One region of the Streptomyces sp. NPDC039424 genome, then DNA from elsewhere that is predicted to be linked to it. Evidence: riboswitches for the same ligand, from Rfam matches in the RefSeq annotation. Region 1 holds a riboswitch; the other holds the start of a gene.

Region 1 (7,550 bases):
ATGACCTCGCCGCCCGTGAGGATGGCGATGTCGCCGAGCATGGCCTTGCGGCGGTCACCGAAGCCCGGGGCCTTGACGGCCACGGACTTGAAGGTGCCGCGGATCTTGTTGACGACCAGGGTCGACAGGGCCTCGCCCTCGACGTCCTCGGCGATGATCAGCAGCGGCTTGCCCGACTGCATGACCTTCTCCAGCAGCGGGAGCAGGTCCTTGACCGAGGAGATCTTGGAGTTGGCGATCAGGATGTACGGGTCGTCGAGGACGGCCTCCATACGCTCCATGTCGGTGGCGAAGTACGCCGAGATGTAGCCCTTGTCGAAGCGCATACCCTCGGTGAGCTCCAGCTCCAGACCGAAGGTCTGGGACTCCTCGACGGTGATGACGCCTTCCTTGCCGACCTTGTCCATGGCCTCGGCGATGAGCTCGCCGATCTGGGTGTCGGCGGCGGAGATGGAGGCCGTGGAGGCGATCTGCTCCTTGGTCTCGACGTCCTTCGCCTGCTCCAGCAGGGCGGCGGAGACGGCCTCGACGGCCTTCTCGATACCGCGCTTCAGGGCCATCGGGTTGGCACCGGCGGCCACGTTGCGCAGGCCCTCGCGGACCAGCGCCTGGGCCAGGACGGTCGCCGTGGTCGTACCGTCACCGGCGACGTCGTCCGTCTTCTTGGCGACTTCCTTGACCAGCTCGGCGCCGATCTTCTCGTACGGGTCCTCGAGCTCGATCTCCTTGGCGATGGAGACACCATCGTTGGTGATCGTGGGGGCGCCCCACTTCTTCTCGAGGACGACGTTGCGGCCCTTGGGGCCGAGCGTCACCTTGACGGCGTCCGCGAGCTGGTTCATGCCGCGCTCGAGGCCGCGCCGCGCCTCCTCGTCGAACGCGATGATCTTGGCCATGTGAAGTGGTCCCTCCAGGACTGGGGGTGATTCCTTCGGACCGCGCCCGCGCCCGCGACGGACGGCTCGCGGACCCCGTGGTTCCTTGCCCCACTTGGCCTGCGGGCCTCACCGACCCGGTCCTTCGCTGTCACTCTCACCTTCAGAGTGCTAACGCCAATGATTAGCACTCGGCATGGTCGAGTGCAAGCGGCTACCAGGGTTTGGGCGGGGCGCTCCGCCGCGCGCGAACAGGGGTGCGCCCCCGCCCGGACAGGGCGAAGGGCCCGCACCCCGAGAGGCACGAGCCCTTCACTTGTATTAACGTTCAGGCGGTGACGCGAACCATGTCGGCCTGCGGACCCTTCTGGCCCTGCGAGATCTCGAACTCGACCCGCTGGCCCTCTTCCAGGGTGCGGTAGCCGTCCATCTGAATCGCGCTGTAGTGGACGAAGACGTCCGCACCACCGTCGACCGCGATGAAGCCGTACCCCTTCTCCGCGTTGAACCACTTGACGGTGCCCTGAGCCATGCCTAACTCCCCTATTACTGGCCCTTGCACAGATCCACACTTCGCGGATCCGGGTCAGACCTCACCCCCCATGGATTGGGGGCGTGCGCCGGAACGCGTCGACCGCGGCTGAATGTATCTGTCCAACTGCCGTCTGCAACAGGTCAATCGGACGAGAAATCCGGACGGGCCCGGTCGGGAATCTGCCAAAAATTCGGCTGAATTCAGGGCAAGTCGGGCTACACAAAAGCCTCAAAAGGCGCAAAAGACCCGCACACTTTGGCTACATCTTGTCGGGCGCGCGGCATGAATCCAGGGTCACCGACCCGGAGATCAGGAGCGGGTTCCCCAACTGTACCGCGCTCAATCACACTGAATTGCCCCCTCCGTTTCTCTCACGGAGGGGGCAATTCGATGAACTCTCGGTAACTGGCGTTACCGACGGTAATTGATCAATCTTCAATCAGCCGCCGGCGACGGCCGGAATGATCGACACACCCGCGCCGTCCGGGGTCACCGTCTCCAGTCCCTGCTCGAAGCGCACGTCGTCGTCGTTGACGTACACGTTGACGAACCGGCGCAGCTTGCCCTGGTCGTCCAGGACACGCGCGGCGATACCCGTGTGGTTCTTCTCCAGGTCGGCGATGACCTCGGCGAGGGTCGCGCCGTCGGCCTGGACCTCGGCCCGACCGCCGGTGTAGGTGCGCAGGATGGTGGGGATGCGGACGGTCACGCTCATGCGAGGCCAGCCTCTCGGAAGGAGTCGAGGTTCGGGCGGATCGTAGCGGTCAGGCCGGTGCCGGCCACCGCGTCCAGGGTCTTGAGGCCGTCGCCCGTGTTGAGGACGACCGTCGTCTTGGTGGGGTCGAGGACACCGTTCTCGATCAGCTTGCGCGTGACGCCCACGGTCACGCCACCCGCGGTCTCCGCGAAGATGCCCTCGGTGCGGGCCAGCAGCTTGATGGCGTCCACCACCTGCTCGTCGGTCACGTCCTCCACCGCACCGCCGGTGCGGCGCGCGATGTCGAGGACGTACGGGCCGTCGGCCGGGTTGCCGATCGCCAGCGACTTGGCGATGGTGTTCGGCTTCTGCGGCCGTACGACGTCGTGGCCCGCCTTGAAGGCGGTCGACACCGGGGAGCAGCCCTCGGCCTGGGCGCCGAAGATCTTGTACGGCCGGTCCTCGACCAGCCCGAGCTTGATCAGCTCCTGCAGACCCTTGTCGATCTTGGTGAGCTGCGAGCCGGAGGCGATCGGGACGACGATCTGGTCGGGCAGCCGCCAGCCGAGCTGCTCGCAGATTTCGTACGCCAGGGTCTTGGACCCTTCCGCGTAGTACGGCCGCAGGTTGACGTTGACGAAGCCCCAGCCCTCGCCCGCCGGGTCGCCGATCAGCTCGGAGCAGAAGCGGTTCACGTCGTCGTAGTTGCCCTCGATGCCGACGAGCTCGCCGCCGTAGACCGCGGCCATGACGACCTTGCCCTGCTCCAGGTCGTGCGGGATGAACACGCAGGAGCGGAAGCCGGCCCGGGCCGCCGCGGCACCCACCGCACCGGCCAGGTTGCCGGTGGAGGAGCAGGAGAGGGTGGTGAAACCGAAGGCGCGCGCCGCCTCCAGTGCCTGTGCCACCACACGGTCCTTGAAGGAGTGCGTGGGGTTGCCGGAGTCGTCCTTCACATACAACCGCGACGCGTTGATGCCGAGTTCACGCGCGAGGTTGTCGGCCTGGACGAGCTGGGTCCAGCCGGGGTTGATGTTGGGCTTGGTCGCCACGTCCGCCGGGACGGGCAGCAGGGGTGCGTAGCGCCAGATGTTCGCGGGTCCCGCCTCGATCCGTGCCCGGAGCTCCTCGGTGTCGTACGCCGAGAAGTCGTAGGCGATCTCCAGCGGGCCGAAACACTCCTCGCAGGCGAAGACCGGTCCGAGCGGTACCCGGTGGCCGCACTCACGGCAGCTCAGCGCCGCGGCGGGGCCGAGGTCTACGGTGGAGTCGGTGGTGCTTGCAACAGTCTGCACAGCCATGTGAGGCGAGGCCCTTTCTCCTCATCTTCCTCACGACGCATCTCGCCGTGAGACGGATTTGGCACCTTCCCTAGCCGGGAGCCTCGCGGAAACGATCGAAAGCGATCGGAAACGATCTACGAGAACCGACTGGAGGGTTGCCGGGGCTTCATCGGGCCGTGTCCCTCTGCCCCTCTGGATGAGCGGTATGCGGTTGTGAACGACGACGACCTCGGACATGCGATGGTCATCCGCGTTGTTCAAGACTGTAACCGAAGGCCAGGACAGTTGAGATAGTCGTCCGAACCGCGAGACAACAGTGAGGAGCCGCAGACTGTGCTGGAAGAAGTCGAGCGCTGGCTGAGCACCCGCTCCTGGTCCGTGACCGATCGCCCGCTCCACCGGCTCCTGGCCGCCAAGCAGCGCACGGGCCAGTCGGTCAGTGTCGTGCTGCCCGCGCTCAACGAGGAGGAGACGGTCGGGGACATCGTCGCGATCATCCGTCACGACCTCATGCAGCAGGTCCCGCTCGTCGACGAGATCGTCGTCGTCGACTCCGGGTCCACCGACCGCACCTCCGAGGTGGCCGCCGCCGCGGGCGCCCGGGTCGTCCACCGCGACGACATACTGCCGCGGATACCGGCCGTGCCCGGCAAGGGCGAGGTCCTGTGGCGCTCCCTGCTGGTCACCGGCGGGGACATCGTCTGTTTCATCGACGCCGACCTGAAGGAGTTCTCCTCGGACTTCGTCTCGGGGATCGTCGGACCGCTGCTGACCGACCCGGAGGTGGACCTGGTCAAGGGCATGTACGACCGTCCGCTCGGCGGGGCGGCGGGCCAGGGCGGCCGGGTCACCGAGCTGATGGCGCGCCCGCTGCTGAACATGCACTGGCCGCAGCTGGCCGGGTTCGTGCAGCCGCTCGGCGGCGAGTACGCGGCCCGCCGGACGCTGCTGGAGCGGCTGCCCTTCCCCGTCGGCTACGGCGTGGAGCTGGGCATGCTGGTCGACGCGCTGCACCTGGTGGGCCTGGACGCCCTCGCCCAGGTGGACGTGGGCGTACGCAAGCACCGGCACCAGGACGGGCAGGCGCTCGGCCGGATGGCCGCCGCCATCTACCGCACCGCCCAGCTCCGTCTGGCCCGCGGCCATCTGATCCGGCCCTCCCTCACCCAGTTCGAGCGGGGCGAGGAGGGCTTCGAGCCGCGCACCTTCTCCGTGGACACGGAGGAGCGGCCGCCTATGACGGAGATCGCGGAGTACGCGGCGCGTCGGGTGGCCTGACCCACGTTTGAGCGTTTCCGGGCCGGGCTAGGTTGAGGCTTATGGCTTCCACGCACGGTGCTGAGGTGCTGGTCGCGTCCAACCGCGGCCCGGTTTCGTACGAAGTCCGCGAGGACGGTTCGCTGCACGCCAAGCGGGGTGGCGGCGGGCTGGTCTCCGGGCTGTCCGCGATCGGTTCGGGCGCCGACTCCCTGTGGGTGTGCGCCGCGCTGTCCGACGGCGACCGCGAGGCGGTACGGCGCGGGGTGGGCGAGCCCGGCGTGCGGATGCTGGACATTCCGGCCGACGTGTACGCCGACGCGTACAACGGCATCGCCAACTCGGTGCTGTGGTTCGTCCACCACATGCTGTACCAGACCCCGCTGGAGCCGGTCTTCGACGCGGAGTTCCGCCGCCAGTGGGCGTCCTACCAGGCCTACAACCGGGCCTTCGCCGAGGCACTGGCCCAGGAGGCGGCGCAGGGCGCGGTGGTCGTCATCCAGGACTACCACCTGGCCCTGGCCCCCCGGATGCTCCGGGAGCTCCGTCCCGACCTGCGCATCGGGCACTTCTCCCACACCCCCTGGGCCCCGCCGGACTACTTCCGCCTGCTGCCCGACGACATCGCGGCCGAGCTGCTCGGCGGGATCCTGGGCGCGGACCGGGCGGCCTTCCTCACCCAGCGCTGGGCGGACGCGTTCACCGACTGCTGTCACGCGGTCCTCGGCCCCGGCATGCCCTCCGGCACCCGCGTCGGCGTGCACGGTCTCGGCGCGGACGCGGACTTCCTGCGGCAGCGGGCGCACCAGCCGGACGTGAAGGACCGGATGGCGGCGCTGCGGAGGGAGATCGGTTCGGCGCCCGACGGAGCGGCGCGGAAGGCGATCGTCCGGGTCGACCGCACCGAGCTGTCCAAGAACATCGTGCGCGGGATGCTGGCCTACCGGCAGCTCCTCGACGACCACCCGGAGTGGCGCGAGCGGGTGGTGCACGTGGCCTTCGCCTACCCCTCGCGCCAGGACCTCGCCGTGTACCGCGACTACACCGCCGAGGTGCAGCGGGTGGCGGAGGAGATCAACGCCACGTACGGCACGCCCGGCTGGACCCCGGTCGTCCTCCACGTCAAGGACGACTTCGCCCGCTCCCTGGCCGCCTACCGGCTGGCCGACGTCGCCCTCGTCAACCCCATCCGCGACGGCATGAACCTGGTAGCCAAGGAGGTCCCCGTCGTCTCCGACGAGGGCTGCGCCCTGGTCCTCTCCCGGGAGGCGGGCGCGTACGAGGAGCTGGGCGAGGAGGCGGTCACCGTGAACCCGTACGACATCACCGGCACCGCCCGCGCCCTCCACCAGGCCCTCACCATGCCCACCGGCGAACGCGCGGAACGAACCAAGCGGCTGGCAGCCGCGGCCACCGCCCTCCCCCCGGCCCAGTGGTTCCTGGACCAACTACGAGCCCTGAACACCTGACCCCGCCCGCCAGGCGACCTGCGCCAGCAGCCGACGGCGCCCGGGCGCACCATCCGCCACCCGACTGCTCACCGCAGCCCACCGGCCCCGCGCCGTACGGCCCGCCCACCACCGGGCCAGCCGCGGCACGCGCCGCGCAGCGTACGGGTGCTCGTCACAGGCGGACGCTGCCGCGGCGGCGGGGCCAGGCGGGCGTTGCCGCGGCGGCGGGGCCAGGCGGGCGTTGCCGCGGCGGCGGGGTCACGCGACGCCGGGCGTGCGGCGGGACGCGCCGCGCGGCAGGCGCGCAGTGGGCCGGGAGCTCGTCGCGGACGACCGGCGCCGTAGCAGCGGAGGGGCTGCACGGCACCGGGCCAACAGATCCGGAGGACGGGACCGCGCCGCGCAGCGTTGCGGGGGCTCGTCGCAGGCGACCGATGCCGCGACGGCGACGCCGGGCGTGCGGCGGGCGCGTCGCGCGGCAGGCGCGCTGTGGTCGCGGCCGGTGGCGGGGCTGTGGGGTGTGGGTCAGTGCAGGGCTGCTGCGAGGGTGCGCAGTAGTTTCATGACGCCCTGGGGGCCGTCGACCACGAGGTCTGCGCGTTCGGCGAGTTCCGTCACCTCGGTGCTGCCGCTGCAGACCAGGAGGCCGGGGATGCCGTCGGAGCGGAGTTTGTCGACGGCGGCGAAGGCGGGGAGGTCGCCGAGGTCGTCGCCGGCGTAGAGGACGGACTCGGCGCCGATCTCGCGGACGTACTCCAGCAGGGCGACGCCCTTGTCCATGCCGGGCGGGCGGAGTTCGAGGACCATGCGGCCGGGTTCGACGATCAGGCCGTTCTGGGCGGCGAGGTCGGTGAGGGGTTCGCGCAGGGCCTCGAAGGCGGCCTGGGGGTCGTCCGCGCGGCGGGTGTGGACCGCGACGGCCCGCCCCTTCTCCTCGATCCAGGTGCCGCGCCAGGCGCCGATGCGGTCGAGGAAGCCCGGCAGTTCGGCGCGGACGGCGGTGACGCCGGGGTGCGGGGCGGGGGCGCTGACGGTGCCGGTGCCGGCGTCCCAGCGTTCGGCGCCGTAGTGGCCGAGGACGACGAGGTGCTCCAGTCCGGGGACGCCCGCGAAGCCGCCGTACCGCACGGCGACGCCGGCCGGGCGGCCGGTGATCACTGCGACGGCGGCCACCTGAGGGGCGAGGGCGGCGAGCGCGGGAACGGCCTCCGGGTGGGCGCGGGCCTGGTCGGGGTCCGCGACGATCGGGGCCAGCGTCCCGTCGAAGTCGAGTCCGATCACCGCGGAGCGCGGGCGGGTGAGCAGCGCGTGCAGCCCGTCCCGCCCGGCCTGGGTGACGGGGGTAGGCAGCGGGTCCGTCGAGTCCGTCGTGTGGATGCCCATGAACCGACCCTATCCACGGGACGCCGGATGCACTCCTGGGAGCGGGTGGTCTCAGCGCTCCGCACGCCG
Region 2 (7,550 bases), on a different contig from region 1:
GATCCGCCGCGCGCAGCGCCTCCACCCCGTGTCCCCCCGTCCAGCGTCCGGCTGCCCGAGGGGAGCGTATACGGCGGTGGTGCCGGGGATCAGTACGGGATCAGACGGCGGGCACGCAGCGCCCGTCCTCGGTCCGGTACCGCCACTTGGCGCCGTCCCGGACCAGTTCCCGCACCGCGTCGACGAACCGCTCCACGTGCTCGTCCGGCGTCCCCGCCCCGAAGCTGACCCGGATGGCGTTGAGCGACTTCTCGCCGGGCGCGGCCTCGGGGGCGCCGCACTCGCCCTGGGTCTGCGGGTCGCTGCCGAGCAGGGTGCGGACCAGCGGGTGGGCGCAGAACAGGCCGTCGCGGACGCCGATGCCGTACTCGGCGGACAGGGCGGCGGCGAAGTGGGAGCTGTTCCAGCCCTCGACGACGAAGGAGAGCACCCCGACGCGGGGGGCGTCGTCACCGAAGAGGGAGAGGACCCTGACCTCCGGGACCTCGGCGAGTCCCGCCCGCACCTTCTCGATCAGGTACCGCTCACGGGCGACCAGGGTGTCGAACCCGGCCTCGGTGAGGGCCTTGCAGGCGGCGGCGATGGAGTAGGCGCCGATGACGTTGGGCGAACCGGCCTCGTGGCGGGCGGCGGTGTCGTGCCACTCGACGTCCACTCCCCCGTCCGCGCGCCGGGTGACCTTGCGGCTGGCGCCGCCGCCCGCGAGGTACGGCTCGGCCGCGCGCAGCCAGTCGGCACGGCCGGCCAGGACGCCGGAGCCGAAGGGGGCGTACAGCTTGTGGCCGGAGAAGGCCACCCAGTCGACGTCGAGGTCGCGGACGGAGACCGGGTGGTGCGGGGCCAGCTGGGCGGCGTCCAGCACGATCCGGGCGCCGTGCGCGTGGGCGGCGGCGGCCAGTTCGCGGACGGGCCACAGCTCGCCGGTGACGTTCGAGGCGCCGGTGACGCAGACCAGGGCCGGGCCGTAGGGGTCGCGGTCGGCGAGGGCCCGCTCCAGCGTCTCGACCGCCTGCCGCGGGGTGCGCGGGGCGTCGAGGTAGGTGACCCGTGCGTCCTTCCAGGGCAGCAGCGAGGCGTGGTGCTCGGTCTCGAAGACGAAGACCTGGCAGTCGGCGGGCAGCGCGGCGGCGAGCAGGTTCAGGGAGTCGGTGGTGGACCGGGTGAAGACCACCTGGTCGGCCGCGCGGCAGTCGAGGAACTCCGCGACGGTCTTCCGGGCGTTCTCGAAGAGGTCGGTGGACAGCTGGGAGAGGTAGCCGGCGCCCCGGTGGACGCTGCCGTAGTACGGGGCGTACGCGGCCACGTCGTCCCAGACCCGCTGGAGCGCGGGGGCGCTGGCCGCGTAGTCGAGCGCGGCGTAGGTGACCTCGCCGCCCGTGACGAGCGGGACGGTGACGTCCCGGCCCAGAACGGGCAGCGGGGCACAGACGGACTGGTCGGCGGCAACGGTGGACACGGACATGACGGAACTCCCGTACGAGGCAGGCGGATTCTCCACGCGAGCGGGCACGGCTCAAGCGCGGTGAAGGTGAAAAGGGGGATGCGGAGGCGGGGCTCTGCGGCCCTATCGCATTCGCTTGCTCACGGAAGGCTCCCTCGAACGACCAGGACCCCTGGCTGTATCCACTCGAGAGAGTGCGAGGGGTCCGCGCTTGCCGTAGACCTCGCTGCCTACGGCCCGGTCTTCACCCGGGGCACCCCGCCACGGACGGAGGGTTGCCGGACAGTCGGCCGGGGCCTCATGACTGTCGCTCATGACCTGGAAAGGAACGTACGTGAACTGATCGCGGTCCCGCAACCCGTGTCCGCATCGCGGGACCGCCCCTCCGGAAGCCGCTACGCGTTGCTGGCGGCCACCCAGCGCTCGAGGGTCCGCTTGGCCGCGCCCGAGTCGATGGACTCGGCCGCCTTCCGCATCCCGGCGCGGATCTGCTCGGCCAGGGGCGCGTCGGTCGGCTCCAGGGCGACCAGGGCCGCCGCCGAGTTCAGCAGGACGGCGTCCCGTACCGGGCCCGTCTCGCCGTCGAGGAGTTTGCGCGCGACCTCCGCGTTGTACGACGCGTCGGCGCCCCGCAGGGCCTCCACGGGGACCAGTTCGAGGCCGACGTCGCGCGGGTCGAAGGTCTCCTCGGTGACCTTGCCGTCCCGGACGATCCACACCCGGGAGGTGGCGGTGGTCGTCAGCTCGTCGAGGCCGTCGTCGCCGCGGAAGACCAGGGAGGAGTTGCCGCGCTCGGCGAAGACACCCGCGACGATCGGCGCCATGCGCGGGTCCGCGACCCCCACCGCCTGGGCCCGCACCCGGGCGGGGTTGGTCAGCGGGCCGAGGGCGTTGAAGACCGTGCGGATGCCCAACTGGCCGCGCGCGGCGCCCGCGTGACGCAGCGCCGGATGGAACTTCACCGCGAAGCAGAAGGTGATCCCGGCCTCCTCGGCGACCTCCGGAACGCGCTTCAGCGGCAGCTCCAGATTGACGCCCAGCTTCTCCAGGACGTCGGACGCCCCGGACGCGGAGGACGCGGCCCGGTTGCCGTGCTTGACGACCTTCGCGCCGGTGCCGGCGACGACGATCGAGGACATGGTGGAGATGTTGACGGTCTTCGCGCCGTCGCCGCCCGTACCGACGATGTCGACGGTCCGCCCGGGCACCTCGATCACGTTCGCGTGCTCGTACATCGTGCGGACGAGCCCGTTGATCTCCGCGACGGTCTCGCCCTTGGCCCGCAGTGCCACCACGAACCCGGCGATCTGCGCATCGGTCGCCTCGCCGCGCATGATCAGGTCCATCGCCCAGGCGGTGTCGTCGGCGGCCAGGTCCCGGCCGGCCAGCAGTCCGTTCAGCAGGGCGGGCCAGGAACGGCCCGCCGCGGTGTCGCCTCCAGCGGGGGTCACAGCGCTCATCAGCCGCTCCTGGGTCGTAGACACGTACAAGCTGACTCCACCCTATCCAGCCCCGGGCACGGCGAAGGGCCCCGTCCGAACACCGGACGGGGCCCTTGCCGTGGCGTGGCGTGCGCAGCGATCAGTGGTGGCCGTGGCCGCTCGTGATCTCCTTGTACTCCTCGACGGTCGGCTTCGGGATCTGGGATTCCTCGCCGTAGTAGGCGCCGCTGAGCTTGGCGCGCAGCTTCTCCGTGCCCTTCACCTTGCGCTCGACACCGTTCTCGTCGACCGTCGGGCCGATCTCGGCCGGCTTGTACTGGTGGTGGGCCGTGAGCGTGTGCAGCTGCTCCTGGCTGAGCGGCTCGTGGATCTCGATGAACTCACCGTGCGGCAGGCGCTTGATGATGCCGGTCTCGCGACCGTGCAGCACCTTCTCCCGGTCCCGGCGCTGCAGGCCGAGGCAGATCCGCTTGGTGACGATGAACGCGATGACCGGTCCGGCGAAGAAGAAGATCCGGACGAACCAGGTGACGGCGTTGATGGACAGCTGGAAGTGGGTGGCGAACAGGTCGTTGCCACCGCCCACCAGGCCGACCATGTACACGGTGACCCAGGCGGCGCCGAACGCGGTACGCGTCGGGGCGTTGCGCGGGCGGTCCAGGATGTGGTGCTCGCTCTTGTCGCCGGTGACCCAGGACTCGATGAAGGGGTAGAGCGCGATCGCCGCCAGCACGAGACCGAAGAGCACCAGCGGGATGAACACGCCCAGGACGAGCGTGTGGCCCCAGAAGTTGATCTCCCAGCCCGGCATGTAGCGGACCAGACCCTCGGCGAAGCCCATGTACCAGTCGGGCTGGGCGCCGGTGGACACCTGGTCGGGCCGGTAGGGGCCCATGGCCCAGATCGGGTTGATCTGGGTCACCGCGGCGATGCCCGCGATCACACCGAAGACCAGGAAGAAGAAGCCTCCGGCCTTGGCCATGTACACCGGCAGCAGCGGCATGCCGACGACGTTCTCGTTGGTCTTTCCGGGGCCCGCGAACTGCGTGTGCTTGTGGTAGAAGACCAGGATCAGGTGGCCCACCACCAGGCCGAGCATGATGCCCGGCAGCAGCAGGATGTGGATCGAGTAGAACCGGGCGACGAAGTCGTGGCCGGGGAACTCACCGCCGAAGAGGAAGTACGAGATGTACGTGCCGACGATCGGCATGGACAGGATCGCGCCCTCGGTGAAGCGGACACCGGTGCCGGAGAGCAGGTCGTCCGGGAGCGAGTAACCGGTGAAGCCGGTGAACATGCCCAGGACGAACAGCAGGAAGCCGAACAGCCAGTTGATCTCACGCGGCTTGCGGAACGCGCCGGTGAAGAACACGCGCATCATGTGCACGAACATGCCGGCGAGGAAGATCAGCGCGGCCCAGTGGTGGATCTGCCGGATGAGCAGACCACCGCGCACGTCGAAGGAGATGTGCAGGGTCGAGTTGAACGCCTCGGACATCAGCTGGCCCTGCAGCGGGACGTAGCTGCCGTGGTACTCCACCTCGTTCATCGACGGGTGGAAGAACAGCGTCAGGTACACACCCGTGAGGATGATGATGAGGAAGCTGTACAGGCAGACTTCGCCCAACATGAACGACCAGTGGTCGGGGAAAATCTTGCGCATGTTGGCCTTGGCCAGGGAGTAGATCCCGAGCCGGCCGTCGGCCCAGTCGGCGACGCGCTCGCCGGCCGGTGCCTTCCCGCGGGTGCGGCCCGCCGCGTCAGCGGCCGAGCCGTGCGATTCGTTCGGTGCAGTACTCATCCACGCTCCCAGAATGCAGGACCGACGGGCTCCTCGAAGTCGCCGAGCGCCTGGAGGTAACCCTCGTCGTTCACGCCGATGCGGAGCTGGGGCAGGGCGTGACCGGCGGGGCCGAAGATCACTCGGGCACCGTCGGAGAGGTCGAAGGTGGACTGGTGGCACGGGCACAGTACGTGGTGCGTCTGCTGCTCGTACAGCGAGATCGGGCAACCGACGTGGGTGCAGATCTTCGAGTACGCGACGATGCCCTCGTGCGACCACTCGAGCTCGCGCTTGTCCTTGATGTTGTCCGGCTGGAGCCGGATGATCATCAGGGCCGCCTTGGCGATCTCGTTCTGGAACTCCTCGTCGGTCTCCTCCAGGCCCTGGGGCTTGGCGAAGGTGAGCGAGCCGACCTGGACGTCCTCGGGACGCAGCGGCTCGTCGGTGTTCATGTTGACGAGCAGCTTGCCCTTGGCCCACAGCGTGTGGCGCAGCGAGGTACCGGGCAGCGGGCCGAGGTCGCGCAGCAGCACGACGCCGGAGAGCGGCACCAGCGTCAGCGCGCCGAGCATCGTGTTGCGGATCAGCTTGCGGCGGCCGATCGCCGACTCCTTGGCACCCAGCTTGAAGTCCGCGTGGACCTTCGCACGGACCTCGGGCGAGGCCGAGATCGGGTGACGCTCGTCGGCGACCTCCACGTCGGACATCAGGGTGCGGGCCCAGTGGACCGCGCCCGCGCCGATGCAGAACAGCGCCGTGCCCAGGGTCAGGCCCAGCGCGAAGTTCAGCGCGTTGATGTGCCCGATCGGGAAGACGAAGATCGACTTGTCGTGCGGGATCGCCACGTAGGAGGCGATGAAGCCGATGGTGGCCAGCATCGACACCGTGAACAGCAGGGCGACCACACGCTCGGACCGCTTGGCGGCCCGCTCGTCGATGTCCTGGATCCGGTGCTCGTGCGGGGGCAGCCCCGGGTCGGCGAACGGGTTCTTCTCGTCCGCCACGCCCACGGCGCCGTGCGTGGTGTCCTGCTCGGCAGGCAGGTTCTCTTCTGGAATGTCTTGGCTACTCATGACTTCTTGGCCTTTGCGGTCCGAGCGGCGACCCAGACGGCGACCGCGATCAGTGCGCCCAGTCCGAAGATCCACGCGAACAGACCCTCGCTGACCGGCCCGAGGCCGCCCAGCTCCAGACCGCCGGGGTTCTCCGTCTCATCGCTGTTGACCGCGTTCAGGTACGCGATGATGTCCTTCTTGTTCTTCTCCGTCATCGTGGTGTCGGGGAAGGACGGCATGTTCTGCGGGCCGGTCTGCATGGCCTCGTAGATGTGCTTGGGGTCGACGCCCTCCAGGGACGGGGCGTACTTGCCCTTGGTGAGCGCACCACCCTTGCCGGTGAAGTTGTGGCACTGCGCGCAGTTGGTGCGGAACAGCTCACCACCCTCGGCGATGTCCCCGTCGCTCGGGTCGTACTGCGACTTGGTCGGCACGCTCGGACCGGCACCCAGCGAGGAGATGAACGCGGCCAGCTGGTCGATCTGGGCCTGGGTGTAGATGGTCTTCTTGCGCGGGACCTGCGCGCCCTCGGAGGTGGCGGCCGGCATACGGCCGGTGCCGACCTGGAAGTCGACGGCCGCGGCGCCCACGCCCACCAGGCTCGGCCCGTCGGAGGTGCCCTGGCCACCGGTGCCGTGGCAGCTGGCGCAGCCGACCGAGTAGAGCTTCTTGCCCTCCTCGATGGTCAGGGACTGGGAGGTGTCATCGGCCTGCGCCTTGCTCGCGGGCGCGAACGCGGCGTACAGCCCCCCAGTGGCCGCCAGCGCGAGGAGTAGGACGACGACCGCCGCCAGCGGATGGCGTCGTCGTGCGGAGAGCTTTTTCACGGATTACCCCGGTGTCAGGATCTTCTGCGTCGATGCTTCTGGATGTGCGGGAGCGGTCCCGGCTACTTGATCAAATAGATCGTGGCGAAGAGGCCGATCCAGACGACGTCGACGAAGTGCCAGTAGTAGGACACGACGATCGCGGCGGTCGCCTGCTCGTGCGTGAACCTCTTCGCCGCGTAGGTGCGGCCGAGGACCAGCAGGAAGGCGATGAGACCGCCGGTCACGTGCAAGCCGTGGAAACCGGTGGTCAGGTAGAACACCGAACCGTACGGATCGGAGGAGAGCGAGAGCCCGTCCTTCTTCACCAGCTCGGTGTACTCGAAGATCTGGCCGCCGATGAAGATCGCACCCATCACGAAGGTGACGATGAACCAGCCCCGGAGCTTCTTCACGTCACCGCGCTCGGCCGCGAACACGCCGAGCTGGCAGGTGAGCGAGGAGAGCACCAGGATCGTGGTGTTCGTCGCCGAGAACGGAAGGTTCAGCGCGTGCGCCATTTCCTTCCAGTGATCGGGACCCGTCACCGATCGCAGGGTGAAGTACATCGCGAAGAGGGCCGCGAAGAACATCAGCTCGGAGCTCAGCCAGATGATGGTTCCGACGCTGGTGAGGTTCGGCCGGTTGACCGACGGGTGCGCGTGCCCGGTTTCTACTGTCGTTGCTGTCGCCACGACCGACATTATGTCGGTCCCTTATCTGGCCCTCACTCCCGGGGGTGCCGTTCGGAGTGTTCGCAGCGTGTGGAGTGCCCGTATGGCCCATCGAAGGGCTGTTCCAACCAGTGTTGAGGGGGTGCTCCAGGGGGTAGCATCCGGCGCATCGGTCCTGTTCGTACGACGGCGTACGTCCCTGTGTATCGGAGGAACAATGCAGCCGACCGCCACGGTGCTGGTCTACAGCGACGACTCCAACACCCGCGAGCAGGTCCGGCTCGCCACCGGACGCCGGCCGGCTCCGGACGCCCCCGTGGTGGAGTTCGTGGAGTGCGCGACCCCCGAC

The links. A riboswitch is a leader RNA that binds a small molecule or an ion and turns the genes downstream of it on or off. The one in region 1 is predicted to bind S-adenosylmethionine.
Region 2: another riboswitch for S-adenosylmethionine. It lies ahead of ACZ7L0_RS09215 (aminotransferase class V-fold PLP-dependent enzyme); the one in region 1 lies ahead of thrC (threonine synthase).

What each region holds. Positions count from the first base shown of each region.
Region 1 covers NZ_JBVKAI010000018.1:38,478-46,027, reverse strand. Annotated here, with positions in the region: gene groL (chaperonin GroEL) at 1-896, opposite strand, end outside; gene ACZ7L0_RS33490 (cold-shock protein) at 1,204-1,407, opposite strand; gene ACZ7L0_RS33485 (MoaD/ThiS family protein) at 1,850-2,125, opposite strand; gene thrC (threonine synthase) at 2,122-3,408, opposite strand; SAM riboswitch class I at 3,427-3,593, opposite strand; gene ACZ7L0_RS33475 (glucosyl-3-phosphoglycerate synthase) at 3,724-4,668, shown strand; gene ACZ7L0_RS33470 (alpha,alpha-trehalose-phosphate synthase (UDP-forming)) at 4,710-6,116, shown strand; gene otsB (trehalose-phosphatase) at 6,624-7,481, opposite strand; gene ACZ7L0_RS33460 (DUF3263 domain-containing protein) at 7,533-7,550, opposite strand, start outside.
Region 2 covers NZ_JBVKAI010000003.1:211,736-219,285, reverse strand. Annotated here, with positions in the region: gene ACZ7L0_RS09220 (protein kinase domain-containing protein) at 1-25, opposite strand, end outside; gene ACZ7L0_RS09215 (aminotransferase class V-fold PLP-dependent enzyme) at 101-1,462, opposite strand; SAM riboswitch class IV at 1,644-1,760, opposite strand; gene trpD (anthranilate phosphoribosyltransferase) at 1,837-2,901, opposite strand; gene qcrB (cytochrome bc1 complex cytochrome b subunit) at 3,023-4,684, opposite strand; gene qcrA (cytochrome bc1 complex Rieske iron-sulfur subunit) at 4,681-5,739, opposite strand; gene qcrC (cytochrome bc1 complex diheme cytochrome c subunit) at 5,736-6,548, opposite strand; gene ctaE (aa3-type cytochrome oxidase subunit III) at 6,611-7,231, opposite strand; gene ACZ7L0_RS09185 (response regulator) at 7,419-7,550, shown strand, end outside.